Regions from separate parts of the Ruegeria sp. HKCCD6647-2 genome, predicted to be linked through region 1. Evidence: riboswitches for the same ligand, from Rfam matches in the RefSeq annotation. Region 1 holds a riboswitch; each other region holds the start of a gene.
The links. Region 1 has a riboswitch for cobalamin ahead of AC2TDJ_RS12205 (DUF1636 family protein). Riboswitches for the same ligand answer to the same signal wherever they lie in the genome.
Positions count from the first base shown of each region.

Region 2: it holds a riboswitch for cobalamin, as region 1 does, so the genes downstream of both, AC2TDJ_RS08485 (hypothetical protein) here and AC2TDJ_RS12205 (DUF1636 family protein) in region 1, are expected to answer to the same signal.
Region 3: it holds a riboswitch for cobalamin, as region 1 does, so the genes downstream of both, AC2TDJ_RS12835 (DUF1636 family protein) here and AC2TDJ_RS12205 (DUF1636 family protein) in region 1, are expected to answer to the same signal.

Region 1 covers NZ_JBWVBD010000004.1:150,964-154,999, forward strand. Annotated here, with positions in the region: gene AC2TDJ_RS12195 (hypothetical protein) at 21-464, opposite strand; gene AC2TDJ_RS12200 (NAD(P)-dependent oxidoreductase) at 671-1,690, opposite strand; cobalamin riboswitch at 1,775-1,979, shown strand; gene AC2TDJ_RS12205 (DUF1636 family protein) at 2,073-2,447, shown strand; gene cobW (cobalamin biosynthesis protein CobW) at 2,450-3,505, shown strand; gene cobN (cobaltochelatase subunit CobN) at 3,512-4,036, shown strand, end outside.
Region 2 covers NZ_JBWVBD010000002.1:505,624-509,659, reverse strand. Annotated here, with positions in the region: gene AC2TDJ_RS08495 (DNA polymerase III subunit gamma/tau) at 1-1,541, opposite strand, end outside; gene AC2TDJ_RS08490 (protein-tyrosine phosphatase family protein) at 1,680-2,183, shown strand; gene AC2TDJ_RS08485 (hypothetical protein) at 2,185-2,592, opposite strand; cobalamin riboswitch at 2,684-2,906, opposite strand; gene AC2TDJ_RS08480 (alpha/beta hydrolase family protein) at 3,072-3,932, shown strand; gene rsgA (ribosome small subunit-dependent GTPase A) at 3,962-4,036, opposite strand, start outside.
Region 3 covers NZ_JBWVBD010000004.1:291,188-295,223, forward strand. Annotated here, with positions in the region: gene AC2TDJ_RS12830 (xanthine dehydrogenase family protein molybdopterin-binding subunit) at 1-936, shown strand, start outside; cobalamin riboswitch at 1,099-1,306, shown strand; gene AC2TDJ_RS12835 (DUF1636 family protein) at 1,409-1,765, shown strand; gene AC2TDJ_RS12840 (ABC transporter ATP-binding protein) at 1,762-2,547, shown strand; gene AC2TDJ_RS12845 (ABC transporter substrate-binding protein) at 2,566-3,513, shown strand; gene AC2TDJ_RS12850 (FecCD family ABC transporter permease) at 3,515-4,036, shown strand, end outside.

The DNA of each region.
Region 1 (4,036 bases):
ACGCCCCGATCTCTGCGCATTCAATCGGGCAACAGATAAATGGTCAGGTAACACAAAAGCTGAAAGCCCCCCTGAACCATATGGTTCTCTTCAAGATCAAAGTTCATAACTGTTTGATCAGACAGAAAGAACGCAAGCCACAGGCCCAGCGAGACAATAAACGCAGCGTCGACCCGTTTGAGCCACAGATCCTTTTTTGAGTAGGGCGTTATTGCCGCGACGGCGAACAACAAGGTCGACAATAGCAGCCAGATAATAATGCCAACAAACAGAGTGACATCTACGGCCGTGGACGCTCCGAATTGTTCAAGCGTCTTTTTCAGGAACGGATAGTTGTGACCGTCAAACCACGGTGTCGAGGTCACGCCCAACAGTTCCAAACCGCCAATGAAATCAGTCAGAAAAGCGAAGGCCCACCACAGCAACCAGAATATTACCAACGCTTGCTTGAAGAGAACCCGCATTTATGCCACCCCTAAAAATCCGCAGACAATAAAACGACTTAAATCACAGAGTACGCCGATTTCCGAAAATCCAGAAATCAGATCAATTACGTCTGGGGCCAAGCGCCAAGTAACGCATTGTGTGCCAAGGGTGCATCAGCAGTATTTTTTGGTATGCCTACCTTCGATAGCGCAGTTTAGGCAGGCATCCGATCAAAGTCGTCCTGTTATCCCGCCGCCCGGTTCTGCGGGATAACCTCGTATCCGGGCTCTTCGGGTTCGTCGTCCAACATCTCCGGTGGGAAGCCGGGCGCACGGATGTCCAGCCCTGTGGCCTCTTCCAGACGTTTGATAATGTTGGGGGACAGTTCACGCTCCCCAAAACGGGCGATTCCGTCCTCGAATATCTTGATCAATACCGGATTGATTTCCAACGGAACCCCGGCACGGTCGGCCACTTCCTGAAACAGGCCGATATCCTTTTTCACAAGGTCCATCGTGAAAGAAATATCGCGCGAGCCATTCAGGATGACCTGACTTTCGGTTTCGTGGACGAACGACGTCCCCGAAGAAATCTTGATCGCCTCATAGGTCGTGCCCAAGTCCATCCCGGCCGCCTTGGCCGTAACCAGCGCTTCGGCGCACGTGATCAGGTTGGCCGTGGCCAGATAGTTGGTCAGCACCTTCAATACCGAGGCCGAGCCCAGTTCGCCGGTATGCAGAACACGCCGCCCCATCGTTGTCAGAAACGGCAATATCTGTTCGAACGTTTCGCGATCACAACCTGCAAAAATCGAGATATTGCCAGTTGCCGCCCTGTGGCATCCCCCCGAGACCGGACAGTCGACCGCCTTACCTCCACGTTCGATGACCATTGCACCCAGACGTTTCACCTCGGCCTCGTCGGTGGTGGACATCTCCATCCAGATCTTGCCGGGTCCGACCTCGGGCAGCATCTCCTGCATGACAGCGTCCGACGCCGCAGGCGATGGCAGGCAGGTAATCACCGCATCACAGTCGCGCATCAGCTGGGCCGGTCCTTCCGCGGCCTTCGCGCCTTTGGCCACAAACTCCGCAACCAAATCCGGGTTCAGGTCATGCACGGTCAGATCAATACCGTTGCGCAGCAATGAACCCGAAAGCTTGCCGCCTACATTTCCCAGTCCGATGAAACCCACTTTCATATTATTGTGCTCCCTGTTCGCATTCTGCGATCCATGGCACCATGGCCCGTCACAATACGTCATGCCGCCCAGCGACGCCGGCAGGTCGCTTTTCACCCCCTGAGGCACAAGAAGTGTGCGACTCGCTTGACAAGGCGCCCACCGGTGCCGCATGTCGCATCCGTTGGTGTCCATTTTTGGATGAAAAGGGAATGCGTCAGCGGTTATCCGTCAAACGCAGCCGCCCCCGCGACCGTGACCGGAGAGGGTGCCCAAAGCCACTGGCCCGCAAGGCCGGGAAGGCGGGACATCCGACAGAACAACCGTTCTGACATCCGCAAGCCGGGAGACCTGCCAGCACCCGAAGTTGAAACCGGGCGGGGTGTTCCGGTGTCGGGCCCATGTCGCACACGTGGCCCGCATGAAACCCCGTCCCCCGCGAAGAGGATTTGGGGGGATGAGAGACATGACAGAGACGGCGCCAGTCGAGCTGCTGGTCTGCACTACGTGCCGCCGTGGGTTGCCGATTGAAGACGACGCGGAACGGCCCGGCACCCTTCTGCACAAGGCGCTGGAAAGGGCCAACCTGCCCGAGGGCATTACCCTGAAACCGGTCGAGTGTCTGTCGAACTGCGATCAGGGATGCTCAATCGTGTTGCGCGGTGGACCGGATCGCTGGACCTTCGTCTATGAAAACCTGAACGAAACCGATCATGTCGACGTCATCGTCGACGGCGCGACCAAGTATCTGGCCACCGAAGACGGCCTGGTCAAATGGCGCGAGCGCCCCGAGCATTTCCGCAAAAACTGCGCCTCGCGCATCCCCCCGATTGGAGCCTGAGAATGAGCACTCTTGAGAAACTTCCCGTCACCGTGATCACCGGCTTTCTGGGCTCGGGCAAAACCACGCTTGTGCGCCACCTGATGCAGAACCCGCAGGGCAAGCGTCTGGCCGTTGTGGTCAATGAGTTCGGCGATGTTGGCGTCGATGGTGACATCCTGAAGTCCTGCGCAATTCCGGATTGCCCGGCGGAAAACATCATGGAACTGGCCAATGGCTGCATCTGCTGCACCGTGGCTGACGATTTCATTCCGACCATCGAAGCACTAATGGCACTGGAGCCGCGCCCCGATCACATCCTGATCGAAACTTCCGGCCTCGCCCTGCCGAAACCGCTGCTGAAGGCGTTCGATTGGCCCGATATCCGGTCCAAGATCACCGTCGACGGCGTGATCGCTCTGGCCGATGCCGAGGCCGTCGCCGCTGGGCGTTTTGCGCCAAATGTCGAAGCGGTGGACGCGCAGCGTCTGGCCGATGACTCGATCGACCACGAAACACCCCTGTCCGAGGTGTTCGAGGATCAGATCTCATGTGCAGACATCATTCTGTTGACCAAGCCCGACCTGGCCGGCCCGGAAGGCGTCGCCAAGGCCAAAGAGATCATCGCGGCCGAGGCCCCACGCCCCTTGCCCGTGGTCGAAGTGGCCGAAGGCGTCGTGGACGTACGCGTTGTTCTGGGTCTGGAAGCCGCAGCCGAGGATGACATGGATGCCCGTCCCTCGCATCACGACGGCCACCACGATCACGAGCATGACGATTTCGAAAGCATCATCGTCGAGCTGCCGGAACAGACCGACCCGGCGGAACTGGTCGCCAATATCGAACGTCTGGCCAACGAACTGAATATCCTGCGCGTCAAAGGCTATGCCGCCGTCCAGGGCAAACCCATGCGCCTGCTGGTGCAGGCTGTCGGTGCCCGCGTGCGCCACCAGTACGACCGCCCATGGGAACCCGGCGAAGAGCGCCGCTCGCGACTGGTGGTCATTGCCGAGCATGACGACATCAAAGAGGCCGCAATCCGCGATATCCTCGTGGGAGTTGCCGAGGCCGCCGAGTAACCACACATGCACGTCGTCTTCCGCGAAAGCCACGGGTTAGAAGAAACCGAGACCCCAACCGATCTGGGCCAGAGCCCGGCGGATCTGGTGGTGCTGTCCTTTTCCGACAGCGACCTTGGCGCTTTTGCGGCGGGTTGGCATCGCGGGGGCGGGCCGGAGGGGCGGATGCCCACCCTGCGGCTGGCCAATCTGACGGCGCTGAAACACCCGTTGTCGGTCGACACCTATGTGGATCAAACGCTGGAGGGGGCCAAGGGCATCCTGATCCGCTTGATCGGTGGCGTGCCCTATTGGTCCTACGGTCTTCAGCAGGTTCTGGCGCTGGCGCAGGCCAAAGGCATCGCGCTGGCCGTTCTGCCGGCAGACGGGCGCGAAGATACGCGGCTGGATGACTATTCCACCCTGCCCGTCTCGACTCTGCGGCGGCTGGCGCATCTGTGTGATACCGGTGGTGAAGTCGCAGCGCAGGCTGCGCTGGCGCAGATGGCATTGGCGGCGGGGCTTTATGCCGGGCCGGTGATGGGGGCAAAA
Region 2 (4,036 bases), on a different contig from region 1:
TTCACAACGGTCACGGCCCATCTATTCCCGGTCCACCTTTGCAGCGCGGTTCCGAGCCGTTGAGCCAGATTGGCCGAGGCGCGTTCGGTGGGTTGGAACTCGATCCGGCCCGGTTGATAAGCCACCAGCCGGAGATAGCTTTTGACTTCTTCAAGCAAGACCCCATCCCGGTTCGCGCGGATCAGTTCGACCACATGATCGAATGTGGGATAGCGTGCCAGCGCGGCCTGAACGTCCTGTGCCAGAGCTGCCGTGGGTCCTCCGCTGTTTCCGGTCGTAGATGCAGCATAGGCAGGTTGCCCCGTGTGTTGGGTCACAGGCGCGGTATTCCCCGGTGCGGAAACACCGCCGCCGGGCCCACCAATGGGCGGCGGAGGCACGTCTTGCAGGCGTTTCAGCAGTTCCTGCGGACTTGGCAAATCCGCGACATGGGTCAGGCGGATAACTGCCATTTCCGCGGCCATCATGGCGTTTGGCGCGGCGGAGACTTCTTCCAGTGCCTTCAGCAGCATCTGCCACATCCGCGTGAGGACACGCATCGGCAGGGCCTCTGCCATCTGCTGGCCACGCGCGCGTTCATCGGGAGAAACCGTCGGGTCTTCGGCAGCGTCGGGTGTGATCTTGACGACCGACACCCAGTGGGTGATCTCGGCCAGATCGCGCAGAACGGCCAACGGATCCGCACCTTCGGCATATTGAGCGCCCAACTCGGTCAGGGCGCCCGCCGCATCCCCACGCAGGATCATGTCCATCAAGTCCAATACCCGGCCCCGATCGGCAAGCCCCAGCATGGCGCGGACCTGATCGGCGCTGGTTTCTCCTGCTCCATGGGAAATGGCCTGATCCAGCAGTGAGGTTGCGTCGCGTGCGGACCCTTCCGCAGCGCGGGTGATCAGGGCCAGCGCGTCCTCGGCAATCTGCGCACCTTCTGAATCCGCGATCTTACGCAAAAGGCCGATCATGTCTTCGGGTTCGATCCGGCGCAGATCAAATCGCTGGCACCGGGACAGAACCGTCACCGGAACCTTGCGAATCTCGGTTGTGGCGAAGATGAACTTCACATGCTCGGGCGGTTCTTCCAGCGTCTTGAGCAGCGCGTTGAACGCGCTGGTCGACAGCATGTGAACCTCGTCGATGATATAGATTTTGTAGCGGGCTGAAGCCGCGCGGTAGCGGACGCTGTCGATGATCTCGCGGATGTCGTTGACACCGGTGCGACTGGCAGCGTCCATCTCCATCACGTCGACATGGCGGCCTGCCATGATCGCTACGCAGTGTTCGCATTTTCCGCAGGGTTCGGTCGTGGGGCCGCCATTTCCGTCAGGACCGATGCAGTTCATGCCTTTCGCAATGATGCGGGCGGTCGTTGTCTTACCGGTCCCGCGAATGCCGGTCATGACGAAGGCCTGCGCGATCCGGTCCGCCTCGAACGCGTTTTTGAGCGTGCGCACCATGGCATCCTGGCCAACCAGGTCTGCAAAGGTTTCCGGGCGATACTTGCGGGCGAGAACCTGATAGGCGGGGCTGGGCGTGTCGGTCATGTCTGCTCTGGCGGATTCGAGTTACGCCGCAGCGTAGAGCGCCCCGACCTCCGCGTCCACCGCAGGGCGGAACGAAATTTGTTTTGAAAGTCGCCGGGTCGGGATAGAACCTGCCGGCAAGGTGAAATTGGAAACCCGATGGCTCAGTTTGAAATCTACGACTTGCCGCTTGGCGGCGGCACGTTGGCATTGTCACCCCTTCCGGGGCGCGGTGGAGACTACGCCGCCGATCTGGACACGCTCAGAAACTGGGCGCCGGACATCGTAATCTCTATGACCTCTGCGGCCGAGTTGACGCAAGGAGGAGCTGGAAGTTTTGGCCAGGACGTCAAAAGCAATGGGGTCCGGTGGGTTCATCTGCCCATCGAGGATTTCGGATCACCACCAGCCGAAATAGTCGAGCGATGGCCGGTAGTTAGCAAGACCGTGCTGAGGACTTTGTCGCACGGAGGTCGGGTCCTGGTGCATTGTCGTGGCGGGTGTGGTCGATCCGGAATGGTGGTTCTGCGATTGATGGTGGAAAACGGTGAAGCGCCCCAGGCGGCGCTGTCCCGACTACGCGCAATTCGCCCCTGTGCCGTCGAAACTGACGGGCAGATGCGCTGGGCCGTGGGAGCCGCCCGCGCACCTTATTCGCAATAGGTCAGGCCGTTGCGAAGGCTTCCGCCTGCACCGGATGGCTGGGCGCCAGTGCTACCGCTTCCAGTAATGCGCAGGGCGGGTTGCTGATCGCCTGAGAGGGCAGGGACGTCAGCTCTGTTCCAAACATCAGCTCGGCGTAATCATCCAACCTGTCAGAACTGGTTTCGGGATCCGCGCCGCAATAAATTCTCACCTGGTCAGGTCGCGCGCGAAAGCGGGCGGAACATCCTTGCGGGCAGTGTGTCAGGTCCGAACTGCCTTCGATTTCGAACTCATTCGTGGTCGAATGCCCTGCTGCTGCAACGGCTTGAACCATGGCGCGCGCCATGCGGGCGAGCGCGGGGCAGGTTTTGCCGGTGCGCTGGCAAATGGTAGCTGTGAATTGATGTGTCTCGGTCTTCCAGATCATGCTGCGCCCTCCGCGCGTGGGACGAAGGGTGAGAGATCGGGAAAGGCTGCAAACTGCGACCAAATCCCGCCCGGACACCCCGCCCGAGTTTCGGTTTCAAGTTCTGATGGCAGGTCTCCTGACTTGCGGGTCGCTGCTTTGCCGACCTTCCCAACCTTTCGGTCAGTGGTGTTTCGGCATCGCTCTCCGCTTACAGTTGCGGGGGCAGTCGCGGACTTGGTCCCAACCGGATCAACCGGGGTGGACCGCACCGCGTTCCCTTTTCATCCCGGCCATCGTGAGAGGGCGCGGGAACCATCACCGCATCGCTAGCGGTTGCAGTGTGGCCGAGTCAAGCAGATTGGCCATTCAATGGTTCGCGAGACTTTTTCAGCGCGGTAAGTGGACGTTTGGTCACCTTAATCCGGCCTTGACTCGGAGGGGTGGATAGGGCCGATTGAGCGAGTGAACTGATCGGTTCAGTTAGGGCTGGAGAACAGATGTTGGACGCTCGGTATACGGTGATTGCCGAAGATATTCGGTTCCCTTCGGGGCCGGCCATGCTGTCGGGGCGTTTGTATTTACCGCATTCCGACCCGCAAACCGTTGTTGTGCTGAACAGCGCGACCGGGGTGCCAAGGGATTATTATCGGCATTTCGCGCAGTGGCTTGCAGCCGAACGGGGTATGGCCTGTCTGACATATGATTATCGGGATTTCGGCCATTCCCTTTCGGGCCGATTGAAGGAATCGACAGTCACAATGGCAGATTGGGCACTGGTCGATATGCCCGCGGCCCGGGCCGAGATGCGACGACGGTTTCCGAACGCGCAACACTGGACAATCGGCCACTCGGTCGGTGGAATGCTCGGTCCTTTGCAGCCGGATATCGAGATGATCGACCGAATGATCTGCGTTTGCTCGGGCTTGGTCACGTTGTCAGATCACCCGTGGCCCTATCGCGGGCTGGCCGGGTTGTTCTGGTATGGCCACGCGCCGTTGGCCGTGCATATGCTGGGCTATCTGCCCGGCAAGGCGCTTGGCTTCGGCTCGGATCTTCCGCCGCAAGTGTATTGGCAGTGGCGCAAGTGGTGCACATCACCATCCAGCTATGTGCCCGAGACCGGTTCCAGCCTGCCCGCGGTGGATTGGTCCCGGGCCGGAGGACCGGTTGATCTGTTCGCATTCACCGACGATCAAATGGTTCCGCCCAACGCGGTCTGGAGGCTGGCTGATCTTTATGGACCAGACGCCAATCGCATCCTCATCGACCCGCAGGACACTGGGCTGACCGGCATTGGTCATATCGGGGTCTTTGCGCGCCGAAGTGCGGCTGTCTGGCCCCGATTGATCGAGAAGTAAGGGACGCCGGGTCTCGGCGCCCCATCTTGTCAAAGCCCGGTGCGCGAGGGTTTGCCGCGCGTCGCATTGCGCACCATTTTCCCGAATGCCTTATCACGGGCACG
Region 3 (4,036 bases), 140 kb from region 1:
ATTACCGACCGCTCGCGACCCGTAAAACTGGTCTGGTCGCGTGAGGATGACATCACCGGTGGGTACTACCGCCCCGCCGTGGCGCATAAAGTGCGTGTGGGTCTGGACGCAAATGGAAACATCGCCGGCTGGGATCACCGCATCGCCGCCCAGTCGATCATGAAAGGCACCGCGTTCGAAAGCCTGATCGTGCACAACGGCGTGGACCACAGCTCGGTCGAAGGCGTGACCGAGAACCCCTATCAAATCCCGGGGCAGTTCATCGGTCTAAGCGATGTGGCAAAGGCCACATCTGTTCTCTGGTGGCGCTCGGTCGGACATACCCACACGGCCTACGTCATGGAGACCATGATGGACGAAGCCGCCCGTGCCGCAGGTCGCGATCCGGTTGAGTTCCGCCTGGCCCTGCTGGAAGGCAGCGGCAATGATCAGAAGCGATTGGCCGGTGTGCTAAAATTGGCGGCGGAAAAGGGCAACTGGGGCAACGCGCCCGAGGGACGCAACCAGGGCATTGCCGTTCACAAAAGCTTTGGCAGCTACGCGGCCGAAGTCGTGGAAATATCCGGCAACGCCGATGACGGGGTGAAGATCGAGAAGGTAACCTGCGCCATCGACTGCGGACTTGCAGTCAACCCGGACGTGATCAAGGCACAGATGGAAGGTGGCATCGGGTATGGTATCGGTCATGTGATGCGGGACGAAATAACCCTGACGGATGGTGTCGTAGACCAGTCCAACTTTCCCGATTTCGAGCCGTTGAGAATCGGCGATATCGGCGCAATCGAAGTTCATATCGTACCTTCCGCCGAAATGCCCACCGGAGTTGGTGAACCCGGCACCCCGCCGTCCGCTCCGGCACTGGCCAACGCCATCGCCGCGACCGGTCCGCGGGTGACGGAATTGCCAATGATCAGCAGCGGCGTCAGCTTCGTATGACAACTAACCCTGCGCCGGTCGGTTCTTAGATCGGCGCAGGGGTCCAATCGCCTATTTCCAATGTTGCACCAGTACGATTAGCTGCCTGGCGGTTCACAGATTACTTCCCACCCAGCAAATCGTGTTTTCAAAAGTTCCATATTGACGCAACCTGCGTTCTCGGGCACTCAAACGCGTGATGGTTCCCGATGGTCCACCCAAGGGATGAAAAGGGAATACGGTGAGGTCTGCCATTTGGCGCCAATTCCGTGACTGCCCCCGCAACTGTAAGCGGCGAGCGACGCCAAACAGCCACTGGTCCTTGAGACCGGGAAGGATGGCCAAGCATCGACCCGCAAGTCAGGAGACCTGCCATCAGATGTTCAACCAACCCGGGGCGGGGCGTCCTGGAAGGAGGCTTTGATGGCACGTTCGATACGTGTTTACCTGAACGGCACCTTCTGTCCACGCTTGGCAACAAGCGGAGCGGGCAATGCCAGAGACACCTGATCATTTCCTTCTGATATGCTCGACTTGTGGCGGGGAATTGCCAGTTGACGCTATTCGAAACGCGCTGACTGGCAGGCTTCCTGAGGGATTTGCTGTTCGCACCGTTGCTTGCATGGCGGGCTGCGCACAGCCAACGACCGTCGGGTTTCAGGCTGTCGACAAAGCGCAATACCTCTTCGGCAGCATTCAAACGCCGCAAGAGGTGGAAGCGCTGGCCGAGTTTGCACACCAATATCGCGACAGCGTGGATGGGTGGACCAACGCCACGGACCGACCGCGCCCGTTATTTTCAAAAACTCTTTCTCGCTTGCCCCGGATCCGATTGGAGGAGCCCTCATGACGACCTCGACCTTTCTGGCTGCGCGTGATCTCGAATACTATGCGCTCAACGGTGACGTGCTGCTGCAAGGCGCCTCGTTCGAGCTGGACGAGGGTGCGATTCTGGCAATCGCCGGCCCAAATGGGGCAGGAAAGACAACTCTTCTGAACCTGTTGTGCGGAACCGTTGAGATTGGTTTGGGCGATGTTCAGGTCAATGGGCGTAGTCTCAAACATATGCCCGCCAAAGAGCGGGCCCGCATGATCGCCGTTGTCAGCCAGCAGGAGCTTCCGGATGGCAGGTTGTTTTTGCGAGATTACGTCGCCTTGGGCCAGATTCCGATCTGGCCAGATCGTTCAGCAGAGGAGCATGCAGCAGAGCTGTCCAGAATTCTGGACCTGACGGGCCTCGGCGCATTGGCAGACAAACGCATGGCAGTGTTGTCGGGAGGCGAACGTCAAAGAGCTCATATCGCCCGCGCGCTGGCTCAGAATCCGTCCTTGCTGTTTCTGGACGAACCCACCAACCACCTCGATCCCGACGCCAAGGGGCGCATGCTGTCTCTGGTTGCCGAACTGGGCATAACGGTGGTCATGATCGTCCACGATCTGGTGATGATCCCGGAATTTGCCACGCATGTGGCGTTGATGAAATCCGCACGGCTGACCGGTTTTGGACCGGTCGCCGAAGTGCTGACCCCTGAACGGGTTCGCGACACATTCGGCGTCGATTACCTGTGCTTTCACCATGAAGGGCGCGTGATCCCGGCATTGGATATCCGAAAAACCACTGTTTCTACTTAAGAAAAGGAAAACTCTGAAATGAAGAACATCTGGTCTGTGGCGCTGATGACAGCCATGGCTGGCGGCGCTGCCGCGCATGAGGTCACCGTCGACAATTGCGGCGAGCCGCTTGTGTTTGAGTCGCAACCCGAACGCCTGGTCGTGCACGACATGAACATGACCGACATGGCCTTTGCACTGGGTCTGCAGGACAAGATCGTCGGCCTTACCGGCATCACCGGATGGTACAAGACCAGCCCGGAATTCGACACGCTGCGCGGTGACATCCCAGAGCTTGCGCCGAAATACCCAACTGTTGAAAACCTCGTGGCGGTCGAACCCGACCTGTTCTTTGCAGGCTGGTATTACGGCATGAAGCCCGGCGGCGACGTGACCCCGGACACGCTTGAGCCGTTTGGCATCAAGACGATGATCCTGTCCGAAAGCTGCGTGCATCTGGACAAGGACCGCCCCGAAGCCAGTATGAACCTGCTGTTCGATGATGTTTTGCGTCTGGGCAAGGTCATGCATGTCGAAGATAAGGCCGAGGCGTTGGTGAGCGGCTGGAAAGATGAACTCGCCGCGATCGAGGCGCAGACGGCCGATCTTCCCAAGCCGCGTGTCTTCCTGCTGGACGGGCCGGCGGACGCACCCTTTACTGCTGGTAAGTTCGCCATCCCCGACGCGATGATTGCTGCCGCTGGTGGCGAGAACGTCACTCATGACATGGACACAAGCTGGGGCCGCACCTCGTGGGAGGCGGTAGCCGCTGCCAACCCTGAATTCCTCGTGCTGCTCGACTATCAAACTGGCAACGGCGCGGCGGATACGTTCAAATTCCTGCAAGATCATCCGGTGATGTCTCAGACGGATGCAGTGAAAAATGAGCGCTGGATTGGCCTACGGTACGAGGAATTGACCCCGGGACCGGCAAATATCGAGGCGATCTCGAAGATGGTGCAGGCCATGCACCCCGTCCTCAACTAACATGGGCCGATTGGGCCTGACACTTCTGCTGGGGGCGGTCGTATTGACCGCCCTCTTGCTGATTTCAACCATCTACGGCACCACACCTATCCCCGCGGCAGACGCGTTCAACGCGGTTCTTTTGGGAACCGGGCTAGCCAACGGAGAAATGACGCCTCTTCATCGGATCGTGTTCGACCTGCGTCTGCCGCGCGCAATGTTCGCTGCGGTGATCGGAGCTGGGCTGGGGATCGTTGGCGTGGTCCTGCAAACCACAACGCGCAACGATCTGGCCGACCCGTTTCTTTTCGGCCTGTCCTCGGGCGCCGCAGCCGGGGCCGTGTTTGTCATCACAGTAACCGGTGATATTTTGGGGTTCTGGACCTTGCCGCTGGCCGCCTTCTGCGGGGGGCTCGTAGCGTCCGGGATCGTGCTGGCGCTGGTGCATGGGCTGCGTACAAGCGCGCCGGAAAAGCTGATCCTCGCAGGGCTTGCGGTGTCTTTCCTGTTCTCCGCCATCACCAATTATCTGATATTCGCAGGC